One region of the Janibacter alittae genome, then DNA from elsewhere that is predicted to be linked to it. Evidence: predicted binding sites of a transcription regulator. Region 1 holds the regulator's gene; each other region holds the start of a gene.
The links. Region 1 encodes HrcA, which represses chaperone genes, less so after heat shock. Its sites were predicted from a motif close to TTNGCACTCGNNNNNNNCGAGTGCNAA; they were not measured.
Positions count from the first base shown of each region.

Region 1 (6,671 bases):
GTCGAGCAGACGGTCGATGACCTCGAGGTCGTGCCGGGGGCCGTGCAGACGGAACTCGTTGCCACGCACGAGGATCTCCGCCTTGGGGAAGGCGCGTTCCATCGTCCGCAGCAGCTCGTCGGTGGGCCCCAGGAGGTTGACCATGGGCACGTTGTCGGGCAGGACGATCGTCTGCTGCACCGTCCGGGTGTCGGAGTCGTCACGTCGCGGGTCGTCTGAGATCGAGTCGAGGGCGCGCAGGTCGGGTTGGTCTGGTCGAGGCATCGTGCGCACCAGTCTACGTGGGGTGGCGGGTGCGTCACGAGTTGCGCCGGGTTCGCTGCGGCCTCAGTCACCGTCCGCGCGGACACCGATGACGGGATCGGTCAGGGCCCGGTCGAGCGCCGTGACCGGGTCCCGCCCGGCCGCGCGCAGCGTGGTCTCGCGAGAGAGGGCCCGGGACGCCATGCCGTCGGCGCGATAGCCCCGGGCCACCATCGCCGACTCCATGGCCACGAGCACGGCCACGGGGTCCGGGACCGCAATCTGCCACCAGCCGAAGGGCCCGTCCTCGGCAACCGGTCGGTGGCGCAGGACGTCGTTCACCCCGCCCGGGTCCTCCGGCCCACCTGCTCCGCGGACCGACCCGTTGACGACGACTGCCGGCGGCCGGATCGCCCGTTGCACCCAGGCGGTGACCGGTCGGGTGGCCGTCGCCGTGCTCGGGGCGATGAAGGTCCGGCCGGGGTCGATGCTCGCCCACGGGACGACCGAGGCCGGTGCATCGGCAGTGGCCCGCAACACGAGCCCACCGCTGTGCACGTCGTACCGGCGACGGCGCGCGGCCAGCCGCACGAGGAGCAGCGCGACCAGGACGAGCGCTGCGGCGCCGACGAAGATCACGAACACGTCACGCGGGAGGTCATCCCCAGGTCCGGTCATCGCCCGCAGGAGGCCGAACGCCAACCCCAGGTCCAGGGCGAGCAGCGCCCCCTTCGTCCACAGCCGCACGTGGACACCACCGCGGAAGCAGGCCACCCGCGGCCCCATGTCCCGCGGCGTGGCCGTGGCCCAGGACCCGAGCTCCGCGTGGTCCCGGTCGGTGCCACCGTGCCACTCGAAGAATCGGTTCGTCACGTCGTGACTCCTGACGGTCATCGAGTGCACTGCTCCAATCGCTGCGACGGTGCTTCCCGAGACCCTAGCGATGTCCGCCCGCTGACCTCCAGCGGGTACGGGTGCTGATGGCGGCAATCGCCGCCGGGCCCGCGGTGGACGCCCGCAGGATCTGCGGCCCGAGGCGGACCGCGCGCGCACCGGCGGCCACCAGCAGGTCTCTCTCGTCGGGTGAGATGCCCCCTTCGGGCCCCACGACGAGGAGGATCTCCCCGGTCTCGGGCAGGTCGACGCCGGCCAGTGCCGTCGTCGCGTCCTCGTGCAGGACGAAGGGGGTGGTCCCCGTCCTGCGGCACGTCTCGGCGAGCGTGGCGGTGGTGACGAGCTCGCCGAGGTCGGGCCACCGCCCACGTCGGGACTGCTTGGCCGCACGCTCGATCACGTTGGCCCACTTGCGCCGGCCCTTGTCGACCTTGGGGCCCTTCCACCGCACGATCGAGCGGTCCGCCTGCCACGGGATCACGCCGTCGACACCGAGCTCGGTGGCCGCCTCGACGGCATCCTCGTCGCGTCCGTCCTTGGCCAACGCCTGGACGAGCGTGAGACGCAGGGACGGTGCCGGCTCGTCCGCCCGTCCGGTCACGCGCAACGAGACGAGGTCGCTGGCCACCGACGCGGCGACGGTCCGCACACGCGCGCCTGCACGATCGGCGACGAGGACCTCCTCACCGGTCTGCAGCCGCACCACCGTCGCGGCGTGGTGCGCCTCGGAGCCGGTCAGCGCGACGTCGTCGTCGACTCCGAGGCCGTCGAGGACGCCGGGGTCGACGAGGAACAGTGGTGCGGTCACCGGATCGACGCGTCAGCGCTTGAAGGCGTGGCGCAGACGACCGACGAAACCGGCGTCGATGTCGTCGAGGTCGCCGTCGGGCTGCTCCTCGTCGCGGACGCTGGCGAGGTCGCGCAGCAGCTGCTCCTGCTCCCCGTCCAGACGGGTCGGAGTACGCACGTCCATGTGGATGATCAGGTCGCCGCGGCCCTCGTGGCGCAGGTGCGTCACGCCCAGACCGGGCAGGACGATCGTGTCGCCGGGTTGGGTGCCCCGCTTGATGGAGATCTCCTGCTCCCCGTCCAGCGTCATGAAGCTCATGTCGACACCGAGCGCGGCCGCTGTCATCGGCACCGGCACGGATGCGTGCAGGTCGTCACCCCGACGAGTGAAGGTGTCGTGCTCGGCGACCCGCAGCTCGACGTAGAGGTCGCCGGCCGGTCCGCCACCGGGTCCGACCTCCCCTTCGCCGGAGAGGTGGATGCGGGTGCCGGAATCGACGCCGGCGGGGATCTTGACCGTCATCGTGCGCCGGGTGCGTACCCGGCCCTGGCCGGAGCACTCGTGGCACGGGTTGGGGATGACTTCGCCGAAGCCCTGGCAGGTCGGGCACGGACGGCTGGTCATCACCTGCCCCAGGAAGGAGCGCTGCACCTGCTGGATCTCACCACGACCGGCGCAGGTGTCACAGGTGCGGCGGCCGGTGCCCGGCTGCGCGCCGTCGCCGTCGCACACCGAGCACGCGGTGGCGGTGTCGATGACCAGGTCCTCCTGACCGCCGAAGACGGCGGTCGCCAGGTCGACCTCGAGCCCGACCAGGCCGTCCTGCCCGCGCGAACGGCGCGAGCGCGGCCCCCGGCCGCCGCCCGACTGGGCGCCGAAGAACTGCTCCATGATGTCGCTGAAGCTGAAGCCCGCGCCGAAGCCGTCGTGCGCCCCGCCGTACGGGTCGCCGCCCATGTCGTACTGGCGACGCCTCGTCTCGTCGGAGAGCACGTCGTAGGCCTGCGAGACGCGCTTGAACTTCTCCTCGGCGTCCTCACCGGGGTTCACGTCCGGGTGCAGGGTACGGGCGAGCTTGCGGTAGGCCCGCTTGATCTCCTCGGGGCTGGCCTCTCGGCTGACGCCGAGGTCCTCGTAGTAGTCGTTCACGCGTTGACGTCCTCGTAGGTCGTGGGTCTGTCTGGTTGATGCGGACGGGAGCCGTCAGGCGTCCATGATCCGCGAGAGGTAGGTGGCGACGGCACGCACCTGTGCCATCGTCGCCGGGTAGTCCATGCGAGTGGGGCCGAGCACACCGACGGTCCCGACCTGCTCGTCACCCGAGCCGTAGCCCGAGGTGACCAACGAGGTCGTGTGCAGGCCGCTCACGGGGTTCTCCGAGCCGATGCGCACGGCGACACCCGCCTCGTCCTGGTCGGCCTCGACACCCAGGAGCTTCAGCAGCACGACGTGCTGCTCCAGTGCATCGAGGATGGGTTCCAGCGTCATCGGGAAGTCGCCGGGGCTGCGAGCGAGGTTGGCCGTCCCCGCGAGTGCGATCTTGGTCTCCCGCTCGTCGGCGAGCGCGTCGGCGAGCGCAGCCAATACCCCGGCGGTGAGAGCGTCCTCGGTGCCGGTGTCCTCGGAGTGCAGCGTGCCGAGGGCATCGAGCGCCTCGGCTAGGCGCCGGTCACGGGTCGCGGCGTTGACCCGGGAACGTGCCCGGGCCAGCGACTCGAGGCCGGGGCCGTCGGTGTAGTCGACGCCCGTGGGTACGACCCGCTGCTCGACCCGGCCGGTCCCCATGATGACGACCACCATGAGGCGGGTGTCGCTCATCGCCACCAGCTCGATGTGCTTGACGATGCTCCTGGTCAGCGACGGATACTGCACGACGGCGACCTGGCGGGTCAGCGTCGACAGGAGTCGCACGGTGCGGTCCAGGACGGCATCGAGCTCGTCGGCGCCCTCGAGGTAGTCGGTGATGGCGGCCCGCTCCCCCCGGGACATCGGCCGGATGGCCTGCAACCGGTCGACGAAGAGGCGGTACCCGGCATCCGTGGGGATCCGGCCGGCGGACGTGTGCGGGGCGACGATGAGGCCCTCGTCCTCGAGCGCGGCCATGTCGTTGCGCACGGTCGCGGCAGAGACGTTGAGCCGGTGCCGGTCCAGCAGCGCCCGCGAGCCCACGGGCTCCGACGTCTGGACGTAGTCCTCCACGATGGCGCTGAGTACCGCCATCCGACGCTCGTCACTCATGGAGTCCTCCTTCCGACATCACCGACCGCACCGCCTTGGCACTCGGTCCACCTGAGTGCCAAGTCTACGACCGACCGGTGCATTCCCCGGAATCCGGCGTGCCCTGCCGTCCGGAACGCCTCGCCCGGCCTAGCGTCGGCCTCGTGAACGACCGATACGGCAATGACGTGCTCTCCGGCGACTGGCGCTCCAGAGGCCGCCTCGCCCGTCCCACCTCGCGCCCGATCGAGGCGACCCACGGCACCGTCGTGGAGGACGTCGAGACCGGCTGGGTCGGCGCCGTGGTCGCCGTGGAGAAGGCCGGTGGTGTCCACGTCGTGCACCTGGAGGACCGGCACGGCACGGTCCGGGCCTTTCCGCTGGGTGCCGGGTTCCTGCAGGACGGCACACCGGTGGCGCTCACCGCGCCGAAGGGGGACCGGCGAGCGGCCCTGGCGAAGGCCGAGCGCGCCGCATCGCGCACGGCCAGCGGGTCGGTCGCCGTACACGACGCGAGGGCGAGGGTGGCCCGCGGGTCGCGCATCTTCGTGGAGGGCCGGCACGACGCCGAGCTCGTCGAGAAGGTCTGGGGCCATGACCTACGGATCGAGGGGGTCGTCGTCGAGATGCTCGACGGCGTGGACGACCTTGCCGGGGTCATCCGGGAGTTCTCCCCCGGCCCCGACCGTCGGATGGGCGTCCTCGTCGATCATCTCGTGCCCGGCACGAAGGAGTCACGCATCGTCGAGGAGGCCAACCGGGTCGCCCCCGAGCACGTCCTCGTCGTCGGCCACCCCTACGTCGACGTGTGGCAGTCGGTGCGTCCGCAGCGTCTGGGTATGCAGGCCTGGCCGCAGATCCCGCGCTCCGTGGAGTGGAAGCGCGGCGTCTGCGCGCACCTGGGCTGGGCGCACGACTCGCAGGCCGACATCGCCCGCGCCTGGAAGCAGATCCTGGGCACGGTGCGCAGCTATGCCGACCTCGAACCAGCCCTCCTCGGCCGGGTCGAGGAGCTGATCGACTTCGTCACCGCGGAGTGAACTCGCAGGAGCCCAAGCAGTTGCGGCGTCCCGGGTCAGTCCCGCGGGCCGCCCGCGACGTAGATGACCTGGCCGGAGACGAATCCCGCCTCCTCCGACAGCAGGAAGGACGCCGTCGCGGCGATGTCCTCGGGCTGACCGACGCGCTGGACCGGGGTCTCCTTGGCGGCGTGGGCGAGGAAGTCCTCGAAGGGCACCCCGATCCGCTCGGCCGTCGCGGCCGTCATGTCGGTCTGGATGAAGCCGGGGGCGATCGCATTGGCCGTCACCCCGAACTTGCCCAGCTCGATGGCCAGGGTCTTGGTGAAGCCCTGCATCCCGGCCTTCGCGGCCGAGTAGTTGACCTGGCCGCGGTTGCCCAGCGCCGACGTCGAGGAGAGGTTGACGATGCGGCCGTACTTCTCGGTCGTCATGTGCGCCTGGCAGGCCCTGGTCATCAGGAAGGCGCCACGCAGGTGCACCGACATCACGGCGTCCCAGTCCTCGACCGGCATCTTGAAGAGCATGTTGTCGCGGATGATGCCGGCATTGTTGACCAGCAGGGTCGGCGCGCCGAGCTCCTCGGCGACCCGGGCCACGCCGGCCTCGACCTGCTCGGGATCCGAGACGTCCACCCCCACGGCGAGGGCCGTGCCGCCGCCATCGGTGATCTCGTCGGCGACGACCTGGCAGGCCGACTCGTCGAGGTCGAGCACGGCGACGTGGTGGCCGTCGGTGGCCAGTCGGTGGGCGACGGCACGGCCGATGCCGCGGGCGGCTCCGGTGACGACGGCGGTGCGGGTGGTGCTCATGTGCAGCTCCTGATGATCGCGAAGGGGGTTCCCTCCCCATCGTCGTGCATCGTCCCGGCGCACGACACCCCGGTCGCCCGGACGCTCACTCCTTGGGACGCACCGCGATCCACCGCGGTTCCGTCGGCAGTCGCCACCCGCGCTTGCGGGCCAGCACGCAGATGCCACCACCCACGCCTGCGGCGACCAGGGAGTCCCCCGGGCCCGGGATGAAGGACGAGAAGACGACGAAGGTCGCGCCGGCGACGAAGGCTGCGCTGGCGTAGAGCTCGGACTGCTGCAGGATGACCGGCACCCGGCCCAGCATCATGTCCCGCACGGCACCGCCACCGCAGGCGGTGAGCACGCCGAGGAGGATCGCCGGCAGCCAGTGGATGTCGTACATCAGCGCCTTCTGCGTGCCGACGACCGCCCAGGTCCCGAGGGCGATCGCGTCGACCCACGGGAAGAGCTGGCGCCAGCGACGGCCCTCCAGAGGGACCATGAACGCGACGCCTGCAGCGACGAGCGCGACCGTCAGGTAGGCCAGGTCCGTCAGCGCGATCGGGGTGAGGTCGAGCAGCACGTCGCGGATCGCGCCGCCGCCCAGGGCCGAGACGATCGCCAACACGGCGAATCCGACCGGGTCGAGGTTGAAGCGGCGGGCCACGGCCCCGCCCAGCAACCCGTTGGCGAGCACTCCCAGCAGGTCGAGGA
Region 1 covers NZ_CP144913.1:2,080,239-2,086,909, forward strand. The annotation lists gene V1351_RS09955 (PhoH family protein) at 1-264, opposite strand, end outside; gene V1351_RS09960 (hypothetical protein) at 328-1,116, opposite strand; gene V1351_RS09965 (16S rRNA (uracil(1498)-N(3))-methyltransferase) at 1,181-1,945, opposite strand; gene dnaJ (molecular chaperone DnaJ) at 1,958-3,076, opposite strand; gene hrcA (heat-inducible transcriptional repressor HrcA) at 3,131-4,165, opposite strand; gene V1351_RS09980 (DUF3097 domain-containing protein) at 4,309-5,184, shown strand; gene fabG (3-oxoacyl-ACP reductase FabG) at 5,220-5,975, opposite strand; gene V1351_RS09990 (trimeric intracellular cation channel family protein) at 6,061-6,671, opposite strand, start outside.

Region 2 (6,671 bases), 1.3 Mb from region 1:
AAGGCGTGGTGGACGTCGACGCTCGCCGGAAAGAGAGGATGCCGATAGGTCTTCGAGTACGCGAACGCGTCCAAGGCTGCTGGAAGCCTGTAAGAGATACTCATCCAATTGGCAGACTCCAAGACACACGCAGTCCTTGCTCGGTCATCCGGGTGGATCAGCAGGTCAACATCGTTACTTTGGCGCGGCCGCCGGACCCCGAGCACCACGAAGGCGGGTCCCTTGATCACCAGTGAACGTACGCCGGCGTCTTCGAGGAGCCGCTGCAGGTACACCGTGCCCAGCGGCACGGCCTCGGCGAGGGTCAGCGAGTCGGTCACTCGGCTTCCGCCCGCACCACGAGGGAGGCGTCCCGCAGCATCTCCAGCGCAGCGTGCACGAAGCCCTCGGAGTCGTCCTGGACGACGCCGTCGGCCACCACCCGCAGCTGCTCCACCGAGACGGGACCCTCCGCGAGGGTCGGCCACAGGCTGGCCACCGGCTCATGGACGAGCAGCGGCACGGGCGCCACGGCACGGGTGTCGATGAGGGCGACCCGGCCCTCCCCCGCGACCCAGGCGATGCCATCCGGCGTGCGCCACCGCTGGTCACCGTCGGTCATCGTCATGACCGCAGCATAGGGACCACGTCGAGCGCGGCGACGCCCGCCTGCGTGACACCCACCACAACAGTAAGGAAAGAGTAAGGGGCCTTGTTACGCTCCGCACGGCCATGCCGCAACTACACCAGTAGACCCAGGAGACACCGTGCCCCACGCCACGAACCCCGCACCGAGTCCCAGCCGGCGCTCCGTCGCCAAGGGGGTGGCATGGATGGCCCCGGGGGTGACCATCGCCGCAGCCGCACCCCGACTGGCGGCCTCGGACGTGGGATGTTCGTCGGAGAGCCAGCAGGAGATCAACAACGCCATCACGCTCGCCAGCACCAAGCACGCCCAGCTGCAGCTGAACTTCTACCAACTGGCCGCCGCCCTGGACGGCGCGGCCCAGCGGGTCTACATGAATCTCAAGAACCTCGGCACCGCCCCCGTATCGGCGAGCCCGGAGAACCCGATCATCATCGAGTTGACCCTCCACGCGGCCGACCCCGCACAGACCCGGTCGGTGACGACGTACGGCACCCGCGGCTGGGGCACAGTCGACAAGGGTGAGTGGATCAACGGCACGCTGACGTTCACGTGGACCATCACCAAGAACCTGCCCATCACCACCGGTGCGGGCACCGAGTGCGACATGTACGTCGCCCTGGGCCCCGGTGGTGTCACGACACCGGGCAAGCAGGTCCACGCGGAGGCCGTCATGACCTCCTTCGGCGTCAACGACGACCTCACGGGCGACGACTTCCCCGCCCTGCACGACATCGTCGACACCACCCAGGTCCTGGAGTGCCAAGAGCACTACCACGCCAAGGTCCAGGCCAACCCCACGGCCAGCTACACGCTGTACGCCTCCGGCAGCAAGACGTCCGGGATGGGCATCGACTGGCCCGTCGGCGAGGCAGTGAGCTCCAAGACCATCGGCAACGGCGCCTCCGGTGGTAGCGCCACCTCGGAGAACGGCATCTGGTGACCCGCACCCCCTGAGGGACGCGCGGCTCTGTGGCTGGCCCCATCCGCGACTCCACGGCGGCCGGTTCCCGACCGCACGGTGGGCGTTCCACTCCCTTCGCCCGCGTCCCCGCACGACAGCGGCCCCGCCATCCGGCGGGGCCGCTGTCGTCTCGGGGCTCGGCCTCAGCTGTCGATCCGCTGCTGCTCGTCGGTGGAGGCAGACACCTCCTGGGGCTCGGCCCCCTTGCCCTCCACGGAGATCTGACGGGGAAGTGCCCGCTGGTCGAGCGGCAGGGTCACCGTCAGCACTCCGTTGTCATAGTTCGCCGTGATCCGATCGGGGTCGATGTCGTCCCCGAAGGTGATCTGGCGACGGTAGCTGCCCGAGAACCGCTCGCTGGTCAGCCACTGGACGTTCTCCTCCGGCGGCGCCGTGCGGTGCGCGGTCAGGGTCAGCACCCCTCGACCCATGTTCACGTCGATGCTGCCCGGATCCATCCCCGGCAGGTCCGCATGGATGACGTACTGCTCGCCCACACGGAAGACGTCGACCGGCATGAACTGCGGCGAGCGTGGGGTGGAGCGGGCGCCCAACAGGCCCTGGGCCAAGGCATCCAACTCGGTGAGTGCATCAGTGCGCATCATCAGAAACAACCTCCAACGATGAAGGCCACCCACCGCCCCCGCGGGGGTGGCGCTACCTGTAACGACAGTCACAAATTTAGCACTCTCACCTTGAGAGTGCCAAGCCCCTGATCGGCCCGCGACCAGCCCCGGCGATCGAGCCCGCAGACCGCACGCCCCGGCCCCAAGACGGCCCCCCTTCGCCCTGAACCGAAGGGGGGCCTCCTTGGGGCCGGGGTGCGGGTCAGACTGCGTGCGCGGCGACCGCTGCGGCGACGGCCTCGGCGACGCCCTCCTGGAAGACCGGGGGGACGATGCAGTCGGCGGTGGGCTCCTCGACGAGGTCGGCGATGGCGCGCGCGGCGGCGAGCTTCATCTCCTCGCTGATCTGCACTCCCCCAGCATCCAGCGCCCCGCGGAAGATGCCCGGGAAGGCGAGCACGTTGTTGATCTGGTTCGGGTAGTCGCTACGACCCGTCGCGACGACCGAGGCGTACTTGTGCGCGACGTCCGGGTGCACCTCCGGCGTGGGGTTGGCCAGCGCGAAGATCATCGGGCCCTCGGCCATCGTCGCGACCTGCTCCTCGGGGACGGTGCCGCCCGAGACACCGACGTAGACGTCCGCGTCCTTCAGCGCATCGGCCATCGTGCCGGTCTTGCCGGAGACGTTCGTCGTCGCGGCGAGCATCTCCTTGTGCGCGACCAGGTCGTGGCGGTGCTTGCCGATGATGCCGCGCGAGTCGCACACGACGATGTCCGTCACACCGGCCAGCTGCAGCAGCTGGGTCACCGCGACACCGGCCGCGCCGGCACCACCGACGACGACGCTCAGCGACCCGATGGCGCGGTCGACGACCCGGCAGGCGTTGATCAGGCCGGCGAGCACGACGATCGCCGTGCCGTGCTGGTCGTCGTGGAAGACGGGGATCTCCAGACGCTCGCGCAGCCGGCGCTCCAGGTCGAAGCAGCGCGGCGCGGAGATGTCCTCGAGGTTGATGCCGCCGTAGCTGGGCGCGATCCGCACGATCGTCTCGAAGAGCTCGTCGACCGACCCGGACTCAAGGCACACCGGGATGGCGTCGACGCCGGCGAAGTGCTTGAAGAGGACGGCCTTGCCTTCCATGACCGGCATCGCCCCGAGCGGGCCGATGTCTCCCAGGCCGAGCACCGCGGTGCCATCGGAGATGACCGCGACGGTGTTGTTGCGGGCCGTGAAGCGCCGCGAGAGAGCCGGGTCCGCCTCGATGGCCAGGCAGACGTCGGCGACACCGGGCGTGTAGAGCAGGGACAGGTCCTCCTGCCCCTCCAACGGCTTCGTTGCCCGTACCTCGACCTTGCCGCCCTCGTGGGCGACGAACTGCGGGGCAGTGAGGTCGTAGGTGGCGGGGGGCTCGGACGCAGACACGGCAGACAAACCTCGGAAGAATCGAAAGGATCTTTGAACGCTTTGGGTGGCCGGGTGTGGTCACGGTGGGCGGCTGGTGAGCCGAGCGACATCCTTTCACACCGAGCGAGGGGTGCCGTGGAGGCTCCGTCGTCGCGCCTGCGCCGTCCGGGCGCCTACGATGCCGCCCATGATCCGACCGGGCCTGGCGCGCGTCGTCGGCACCTCGATGGAGCCGACCCTGCGCGAGGGCGACCTGCTGCTCGTGCTCTGGGGCGCCCGGCCACGGGTGGACTCGATGGCGATCGTGCGGCTCCCCCGCGACGAGCACGGCGCGCCGCGGCCGGTGTCGGTCAAGCGGGTCACGGGCGTCGATCCGGTGGACCCCGGCCGGTGGTGGGTCGAGCGGGACAACCCGAGAGTCGGCGTGGACTCCTGGCTGGTCGGTTCCCTTCCCCGCTCGGCGGTCCTCGCCAGGGTCCTACTGCGAATACCTTGCAGGAGAGCCCCCTCCACGTGACCTGTCGTCCTCATCCGAGTAGGTTGAGAACCAGCGTCGCCCGCATGGCGGGCGGCAGCACCCGACCACGAGAGGAAGGCACCCTATGCGTCTTCGCGACATCTTCCAGATCACCGAGGTCAGCGCCCACTGCGACCTCCCGTGCGGTGTCTACGACCCCGCGCAGGCTCGCATCGAGGCCGAGTCGGTCAAGATGATCATCCAGAAGGCCAACCAGAGCGACGACCCGGACTTCCGCACCCGTGCGATCGTCATCAAGGAGGAGCGCTCCGAGCTGGTCAAGCACCACCTGTGGGTGCTGTGGACGGACTACTTCAAGCCGCCGCACTTCGAGAAGTACCCGCAGCTGCACGTCCTGGTCAACGAGGCCACCAAGCTCGCGGGTGCCGCCGGCACCAAGGGCGAGTTCGACGAGGCCAAGGCCGACGAGCTGCTGGCCAAGATCGCCGAGATCGACAAGATCTTCTGGGAGACCAAGCAGGGCTGACCTGCTCGTCCCGATCGACGGGGGTCCACTGCACACGGTGCGGTGGGCCCCCTTCGTCGTGGTCAGATGATCAACGCGCCCTCGTCGACGAAGACCTGCTCGAGCGCCGCGACGACGTCCGGGTCGTACTCGTACCCCAGCCCGAGGTGCAGCCGCTCCAGGGCCACCTGTCTCGCCCGCGGCGAGCGCGCGCCCTCGGTGATGTCGTCCCAGGCGTTGGCGACGCGCACGACCCGCGACTCGATCGGGATGTGCTCGCCGAACTCGCGCGACCGGCGGAAGGGGGTGCGCACCTGGTCCAGCAGCGGCAGCAGCTCTTCGAACATCGGCGCGCTCCCGACGATCCGGACCGTGGTCTCGGCGATCCGCTGCTGCGTGCGCGAGGACGCATGGATCGTCCTGCCGCCGGGCAGCGGCTCCGGCAGACCGAGGTGCCCAACGTCGTGCAGCAGCGCCGTGCGCTCGATGCGGTGGCACACCTGCGGATCGACGTCCATCACCGTCGCGATCCGCACCGCGACATCGGCCACCCGACGGCCGTGCCCGGTGCGGGAGAACCCGCTGATCTCCGGCAGCCGGGACATCGCAGCGATCGACTCCTCGAGGTCACGGCGACTGTCCTGCACCCACTGGACCGCGAGGTACATCATCAGCACCGGCAGGAGCAGGAGCGGGATGGCCACCCAGTCCAGGACCGGACGCGCCACGGCGATGAGCGGGCCGGCGGACGCGCTGGCCGCCGCGACACCCGCGAAGGGACGGAACTCGTCGGTCACCAACTCGGCGAGCGTGCCCCCCTCCTCGAGCCAGATGATCAGCTTCTCCAGGACGGTCTCGACGAGGCCCCCCACGGCCGCCACCGCCAGCAGGGCGAAGGCCGCGACGGCTCGCCGTGTACCGTCCGCGAAGGCCCACTCGACCAGCGTGCTGTCACCGAGGCTGACGTCCCGCGCGAGGAAGGCCGTCACGGCCAAGCCGAGGAAGCGGGCGCCCAGGGAGCCCTCGACCACCGGCCTCCCGCGGAATCGACGAACCAGGGCGCCGACGAGCATGCTCAGCCAGACGATGACCAGGACCGAGGCGGCACTGGGCGCCTGGCCGTCGAACATCAGCGGGGCAAGGACGAGGCCCAGGGCCGGGGCCGTCGTCAACGGCGCCAGCACTCGCTGGGCCAGCCGGATCGGCAGCTGCTCGCCGATGATGATCGCGATGATCGCGACCACGACGAAGGGGGTGAGAGCCGTCTCGTCGAGCTCACCACGGATGGCCGCGCAGGTGCCGACGAGGATGGTGAAGGTGAAGAGGATGAGCCCGGGTGGGACATGCCTCAGCCTCATGGGACCACCGCCGGGAGCTGCCCTCGCCCGTGCGCCCGCCGTAGGGCGTTGACGCACACCTCGTCCCAGGCCGAGTCCACCGAGGACTCGCAGAGACGGACGGCCTCCTCGGCCGTGCGTCCGGCCATGACCGCGTCGCTCCAGGCATCGGCGACCGCGAGGATTCGGCTGCCGAGGGGGATCTGCTCCCCGACCAGGCCCTCCGGCCTGCCCTGCCCGTCGACGCGCTCGTGGTGACCGGCGATGTACGTCAGGGGTGTCGCGAGGAATCCGATGCCACCGAGCACCGACGCCGAGGCTGCTGCCTGGTCACGACGGACGATCGCCGCCGGCTTGCCCTCGAGCGCGAGCAGGCCCACGTCACGCAGGTGGGCGGCCACCACCACCTTGTCGACGAGCGACGGCCGCACGCCCACGGCTGCCGCGATCGCCTTCGCTGCGTCAGCGGCCAAGCGGCTGGACTCAGCTGCTCCCGGGTGACGCGTGTCGAGCGCGGTGACGAAGGGCGTGCAGACCTCGCGTCGGACGGCCCACTCCTCGGCGAGCTGCCGCAGGCTCCACTGGATGACGACGATCGAGGGCAGGAAGAACAGCGCGGAGGTCCACCCGAGACCGGCTGGTGACCACAGGACCACCAGCAGGTAGGCCGCGACGTATGACATGGCGTAGGAGCCACCGACTCGCAGCAGGACGTTGGGCAGGATGGAGGCAAGGGAGCCCCCGGAATCACGTTGCAGCACCCCCGCCAGGAGCGCCGCGTTCATGAGTGC
Region 2 covers NZ_CP144913.1:810,184-816,854, reverse strand. The annotation lists gene V1351_RS04045 (nucleotidyltransferase family protein) at 1-320, opposite strand, end outside; gene V1351_RS04040 (hypothetical protein) at 317-607, opposite strand; gene V1351_RS04035 (hypothetical protein) at 747-1,568, shown strand; gene V1351_RS04030 (Hsp20/alpha crystallin family protein) at 1,733-2,194, opposite strand; gene V1351_RS04025 (NAD(P)-dependent malic enzyme) at 2,418-3,578, opposite strand; gene V1351_RS04020 (S24/S26 family peptidase) at 3,748-4,077, shown strand; gene sodN (superoxide dismutase, Ni) at 4,163-4,564, shown strand; gene V1351_RS04010 (HD-GYP domain-containing protein) at 4,627-5,901, opposite strand; gene V1351_RS04005 (HD-GYP domain-containing protein) at 5,898-6,671, opposite strand, start outside.
Region 2: V1351_RS04030 (Hsp20/alpha crystallin family protein) is a predicted target of HrcA. The motif match lies at 2,271-2,297, and genes of this name have one in related genera.

Region 3 (6,671 bases), 430 kb from region 1:
AACGCAGGTCGGGCAGCCGTGCCTGGTCCAGGCCGGAGGGAATGGATGAGAAGCCGGCCCCGGTGAACTGCTGGACCTGGCCGCCCTCCTGGTCGGCGGAGACGAGCATGCCGACCGTCGTCCCATCGATGGTGGGCGCGACCTGCTGGAGGTGACTGCTCGCTGCCTCGACGGCCGACGAGCCCTGCCACCCTCCGAGGTAGAGCATCGAGCCCAGACCCTGGTCGTCGATGTAGGGGTCCAGACTCGTCGCGGAGCCGGGGTACATCGCCGCCATGAGCAGTTGACCCGCCTGTTGCGTCGGCGTCATCGCCTCCCGCACGTCGGCGACGCACGCGCTGGTCCGGGGGTCGGAGGATGAGGCGGAGGGAGAGGTGCCGCCCGATGACGCGGACGAGGACGAACTGCCCGAGGACGAGGCCGAGGAGGACCCGGACGCGCTGGATGAGCCACTCGTGCCGGTCGGGTTCGAGTTGCCGGACCCGCCGCACCCGAGGAGGGCGAGCACGGCCGCGCCGGCGGCGACGCGGGGCAGGTGGTGACGACGGGGCATGTCCGAACGCTACCCGCGGCACTCAGCCGGCGGGGGACACGACGAGCACCGTCTGGGCGCCGGCGACGCGGGTGAGCACGATGGTGGCGCTCGCACCGTCCCCGGCGCCCCGACCGATCTTCAGTTGGCGGCGTAGCTGGTCCTCGTCGAGCCGGATCCCCCGCTTCTTGATCGTCAGGCCGGTGATGCCGTGCTCCCGCAGCCACGCACGCAGGGTCTTGACGGAGAAGGGCATGGCTTCCAGCACCTCGAACCGGCGGGCGTGCCCCAGGTCGATCTCCAGATCGCTCGAGACGTACCCCAGGCCCGGCTCGAGTTCCGCGCCGGACACGGCACCGGTGACGGTCCCGATCAGGCCCGCCCGCACGACCGCCCGGTCGGCCTCGTACAGCCACCGACCGGTGTCGGCCAGCGAGGTCGCCCGAGGCGGGTCCTCCTCGCAGCTGCGCTCGTCGACCTCGACCGGGGGGATGCCCCGGCGCAGGACGCGGGCACTCCGGCCGGCCTCCTTCACCAGGGGACCCCACCAGACGGTGCACTCCAGCACGGTGCCCTGCCAGGAGAGCCACTGCGCCTCGGTCCCCAGTGGTGGGATGTCATGGGGAAGGGAGGGGCTCAGCTTGGCGCCGGTCGCCGGCACGTCACGGGCGACGGAGAGCACGAAGTCCCAGGACGGCGAGATCTCGTCAAGCCGGAACACGCGGCGGGTACGGCCATGACGGTCGGCGACGCCGGGTGTGCGGCGAGCCGGGTCGAGCCAGACGCCGGCGCGGGCGTGCAGCGGATCGACCGGAGGGTCGAAGTCCTCCGCCACCCCGGTGCGGGCGCGACTGTCCGGCCACGGACGCAGGTTGATGTCGGCCAGGGCCGCGGTGAGCGGGTCGGCGTCGACGGCATGCACGGTCACGCCCAGGGCGCTCATGGCCATCGCGTCGGAGCCGATGCCGCAGCCGAGGTCGTGGACGGTCGCCAGGCTGGCGGCCGCGTACCGGCCGGCGTGGGTGGCGGCGACCTCGAGACGGCTGGCCTGCTCCAGCCCGTCGGGGGTGAACAGCATGCCCTCGGCGAACTCGCCGAACTTCTCCTGCGCCCGTGCCCGCAGGCGCTTCTGGGTCATCAGCGCGGCGGCCTGCTCGGCGGTGCGGCCCCGGGCCCGCAGCGCGCCGATCTGTGCCACGGCGTCGGCCTCCCGGTAGTCCGGGAGATCGTGCAGGGCGGCATGGCCCTCCGGGGAGGCCAGCCAGCGCACGGTCGTCAGATCCACACGGGGCATTGTCCCCTCTCCGCGAGTTCGGCGAGGAGGACGGGCCGGGTGAGGGCCGTCAGGGCCCCGGGTCGGCAGAATTGGCACTCAGGTTGACCGAGTGCCAACGCCCGCCTAGATTTGGACTTGGCACTCACCACTGGCGAGTGCCAAGGCCACGGCTGGTCGACCCCCGCGACGGCGTCCGGCCCGGCACCACCGAGAACTCATCATCCACGACCCTCACCCAAAGGAGTCAGCGTGTCGGTTTCCATCAAGCCGCTCGAGGACCGCATCGTCGTCCAGTCCGTCGAGGCCGAGCAGACCACCGCGTCCGGGCTCGTCATCCCGGACACCGCCAAGGAGAAGCCGCAGGAGGGCGAGGTCGTTGCCGTCGGCCCCGGCCGCTTCAACGACGACGGTGACGAGCGCGTCCCGATGGACATCTCCATCGGCGACCGTGTCATCTACTCCAAGTACGGCGGCACCGAGGTCAAGCACGGTGGCGAGGAGTACCTGATCCTCTCCGCGCGCGACGTCCTCGCGATCGTCGGCTGACGATCCCCGAGACCCCGCGACCGGGCACCGGTCGCAACTGCTGACGCCCCGGGTGCGGGCCCTCCCGGGGTCCCACCGGGGCGTCGCCGTTTCCCCCATCTCACCTGAGACCAAAGGACATCCATGGCCAAGGAACTGGAGTTCAACGACTCCGCCCGTGACGCCCTCCTGCGTGGCGTCGACCAGCTCGCCAACGCCGTCAAGGTGACGCTCGGCCCCAAGGGCCGCAACGTCGTCATCGACAAGGCGTGGGGCGCCCCCACCATCACCAACGACGGCGTGACCATCGCCCGCGAGATCGAGCTCGAGGACTCCTACGAGGACCTCGGCGCACAGCTGGCGAAGGAGGTTGCGACCAAGACCAACGACGTCGCCGGTGACGGCACGACCACCGCGACCGTCCTCGCCCAGGCAATGGTCCGCGAGGGCCTGCGCAACGTCGCGGCGGGTGCTGCCCCCTCCGGCCTCAAGCGCGGCATCGACCAGGCCGTCCAGGCCGTGTCCGAGCGCCTGCTGGAGAACGCCAGCGAGCTGGGCGACAAGGACGAGATCGCCCAGGTCGCTGCCCTCTCGGCGCAGGACCAGGTCATCGGCTCCACCATCGCCGACGCCTTCGACAAGGTCGGCAAGGACGGTGTCATCACCGTCGAGGAGTCCTCGACCGCCGAGACCGCTCTCGAGTTCACCGAGGGCATGCAGTTCGACAAGGGCTACATCAGCCCGTACTTCGTCACCGACCCCGAGCGCATGGAGGCCGTCCTCGAGGACGCCTACGTGCTGATCAACCAGGGCAAGATCTCCAACATCCAGGAGATCCTGCCGGTGCTGGAGAAGGTCGTCCAGTCCGGCAAGCCGCTGATGATCATCGCCGAGGACGTGGACGGCGAGGCGCTGTCCACCCTCGTGGTCAACAAGCTCAAGGGTGTCTTCAACGTCGTGGCCGTCAAGGCCCCCGGTTTCGGTGACCGCCGCAAGGCGATGCTGCAGGACATGGCCGTCCTCACCGGCGGCCAGGTCGTCGCCGAGGAGGTCGGCCTCAAGCTCGACCAGGTCGGCCTCGAGGACCTCGGCCAGGCCCGTCGCGTCGTCGTCACCAAGGACAACACGACGATCATCGACGGCCAGGGCAATGCCGACGAGGTCACCGGTCGCGTGAACCAGATCAAGGCCGAGATCGAGCGCACCGACTCCGACTGGGACCGCGAGAAGCTCCAGGAGCGCCTCGCGAAGCTCGCCGGGGGCGTCTGCGTCATCCAGGTCGGTGCCCACACCGAGGTGGAGCTGAAGGAGAAGAAGCACCGCATCGAGGATGCGATCTCCGCGACGCGTGCCGCGATCGAGGAGGGCATCATCGCCGGTGGTGGCTCCGCGCTCGTCCACGCCGTCTCGGTCCTCGACGGGCTCACCCTCGAGGGCGACGAGGCCGTCGGCGCCAACATCGTGCGCAAGGCCGCGGTCGAGCCGCTGCGTTGGATCGCCGAGAACGCCGGCCTCGAGGGCTACGTCAGCGTGGCGAAGGTCCAGGAGCTCGCCCCGGGCAACGGCCTCAACGCCGCCTCCGGTGAGTACGGCGACCTCGTGGCCGCCGGGATCATCGACCCCGTCAAGGTGACCCGCTCCGCGCTGGTCAACGCGGCGTCGATCGCCTCGATGGTGCTGACCACCGAGACCCTCGTCGTGGACAAGAAGGAGGAGGAGCCCGAGGCCGCCGGCCACGGTCACTCCCACTGATCTCCTGATCCGGAAGGGGGCTGCTCACCGCGAGGTGAGCAGCCCCCTTCGTCATGGTGCCGGGGTGGCCATCGAGGACCACGTCCACCGGGCCGAGGCGCGTCAGTCGGCGACGATGACCCGCACCTCGACCGTCTCCTCGAGCTCGCGCAGGCGCTGCTCGGTGTCCTCCGGGAGCGAGCCGGCGAGGTCGGTGACGGCGTAGCCGTACTCACCCCTGGTGCTCAGCTGCTGGCCGTCGATGTTCGCGCCGCCCTCGGCGAGGATTGCGTTGACGCGGGCCAGGACGCCGGGGACGTTCTGGTGCAGGTGGAGGATGCGCGTGTCACCGATGGTCTGCGGGGCGGTGACGCCCGGCACGTTGACCGACATCGTCGTGGCACCGGTGCGGGCCCAGTCGCGCAGCTTGCCGGAGACGTAGCGACCGATGTCCAGCTGCGCCTCCTCGGTGGAGCCACCGACGTGCGGGGTGAGGATGACGTTGGGCAGGCCCTGCAGGACCGACTCGAAGGCGTCGCCCGCCTTCTTCGGCTCGCTCGGGAAGACGTCGATGGCGGCGCCGGCGAGGTGACCGGAGAGGATGTTCTCGCGCAGGGAGTCCACGTCGACGACGAAGCCGCGCGAGAGGTTGAGGAAGAGGCTGCGCGGCCGCATCCGGGCGAACTCCGCGGCCCCGAAGTTGCCCGCGTTGCCGGAGCGTCCGTCGACGTGGAGCGTGATCGTCTCGCACCGCTCGAGCAGCTCCTCGAGCGATCCGCACCGTTTGGCGTTGCCGAGCGGCAGCTTGTCGTCGAGGTCGTAGTAGTACACGTGCATGCCGAAGGCCTCGGCGACGACCGACAGCTGGCTGCCGATGTTGCCGTAGCCGATGATGCCCAGGGTCCGACCGCGCACCTCGTGGGCGCCCTTCGCGGACTTGTCCCAGACGCCGGCGTGGAGCGCGGCGTTCTTGTCGGTCAGGTGGCGGGCCATCGAGATGATCTCAGCCATCGCCAGCTCCACCACGCTGCGCGTGTTGGAGAAGGGGGCGTTGAAGACGACGGTGCCGGCCCGGGCCGCCGCATCGAGATCGATCTGATTGGTCCCGATGCAGAAGGCGCCGATGACCTTCACCTCCGGCCGCGCCTCGAGGACGGCCCGCGTCACCTGGGTCTTCGAGCGGATCCCGAGCATGTCCACCCCCTCGAGGGCAGCGATCAGCTCCGGCTCGTCGAGCGCACCGGATCGCGTCCGGACGTCGAACCCGGCATCGACCAGGGCCTCGCGAGCGGCGTCATGGATGTTTTCGAGCAGCAGCACCTTCACGGTGTGCAGGGTATGCGGGACCCCGATGTGACCTCGCACCGGTTCGGCATGCGGAACCTGTCACGCCGCCACGAGGCCGTCTGACCTACTGTTGGGTCATGCGTCTTCTGGGAGTTCTCGGCGGCATGGGCTGGTCGGCGACGGCGGAGTACTACCGCCGTCTCAACGAGGGGGTCGATGCCCGCCTCGGTGGCCTGCACGGTGCGCGGGTGCTGATCAACAGCCTCGACTTCCAGCCGATCGACGATGCGGAGAACGCCGGCGACTGGGATGCGATGGCCCGGATCCTCGTCGAGGGCGCCCGCAGTCTGGAGGCCGGGGGAGCGGAGGCCGTCCTGATCGCCGCCAACACCATGCACGCCGTCGCCGACGAGGTGAGCGCGAGCGTCGACATCCCCTTCCTGCACATCGCCGAGGCCACGGCCACCGCGGTGCAGGGCGCCCGCCAGCGCACGGTCGGGCTCGTCGCCACGGCGACGACGATGTCCCACGACTTCTACACCGACCCCTTCGAGGAGCGCGGCATCGAGGTGATCCTGCCGCTGGAGGAGGAGCGTGGCGAGGTCGACCGGGTGATCTACGAGGAGCTCGTCCACGGGATCATCAAGGACAGCTCGCGCAAGACCTTCCGGCAGGTCCTGCAGGGCATGGCCGGTCGCGGCGCCGAGGGCATCGTCCTCGCCGGGACCGAGATCAGCCTGCTCGTCGACGACGAGGACTCACCGGTACCGATGCACGACACCACCGAGATCCACGTCGAGCGAGCGCTGGAGTGGATGCTCGGCAGCCACTGAGCCAGCCACGCGTGAGGGCGAAGGGGGGATCCCCCTTCGCCCTCACCCGTCACCACGGGTCAGCCGCGGGGCCCCCGCTCCCGCCGGGCCGAGCTCACCAGGGAACGTCGATCTCCGGCTCGCCGGTGACGACTTCGATCTGCTGACCGGCATACTCGACGATGCTGCCCGCACGCACCTGCGCTCCGCGCCGCGTCTCCGGCTGGCCGTCGACGCTGACCTCGCCGGCGGCGATGACCGCTCGGGCCATCGCTCCGTCCTCGACCACACCGGCGAGCTTGAGCAGCTGACCGAGGCGGATCGACTCGTCGCGGATGTGGACGGGCTCGGCGGAAGTCACGCCACCAGCGTAGGGCGTGGATTCAGCCCGCGAGGCCCGCTCGCTGCACGTCCCGCTCCGCGAGCAGGGCAGCGCGCTCCTCCTCGGACATGCCTCCCCAGACCCCGAAGGGCTCGCGAATGGCCAGAGCGTGCTCGCGGCACGCGT
Region 3 covers NZ_CP144913.1:2,513,475-2,520,145, reverse strand. The annotation lists gene V1351_RS12145 (glycoside hydrolase family 3 N-terminal domain-containing protein) at 1-553, opposite strand, end outside; gene V1351_RS12140 (class I SAM-dependent methyltransferase) at 576-1,817, opposite strand; gene groES (co-chaperone GroES) at 2,058-2,354, shown strand; gene groL (chaperonin GroEL) at 2,478-4,085, shown strand; gene serA (phosphoglycerate dehydrogenase) at 4,188-5,390, opposite strand; gene V1351_RS12120 (aspartate/glutamate racemase family protein) at 5,489-6,184, shown strand; gene V1351_RS12115 (RNA-binding S4 domain-containing protein) at 6,279-6,524, opposite strand; gene V1351_RS12110 (WhiB family transcriptional regulator) at 6,547-6,671, opposite strand, start outside.
Region 3: groES (co-chaperone GroES) is a predicted target of HrcA. The motif match lies at 1,898-1,924, and genes of this name have one in related genera.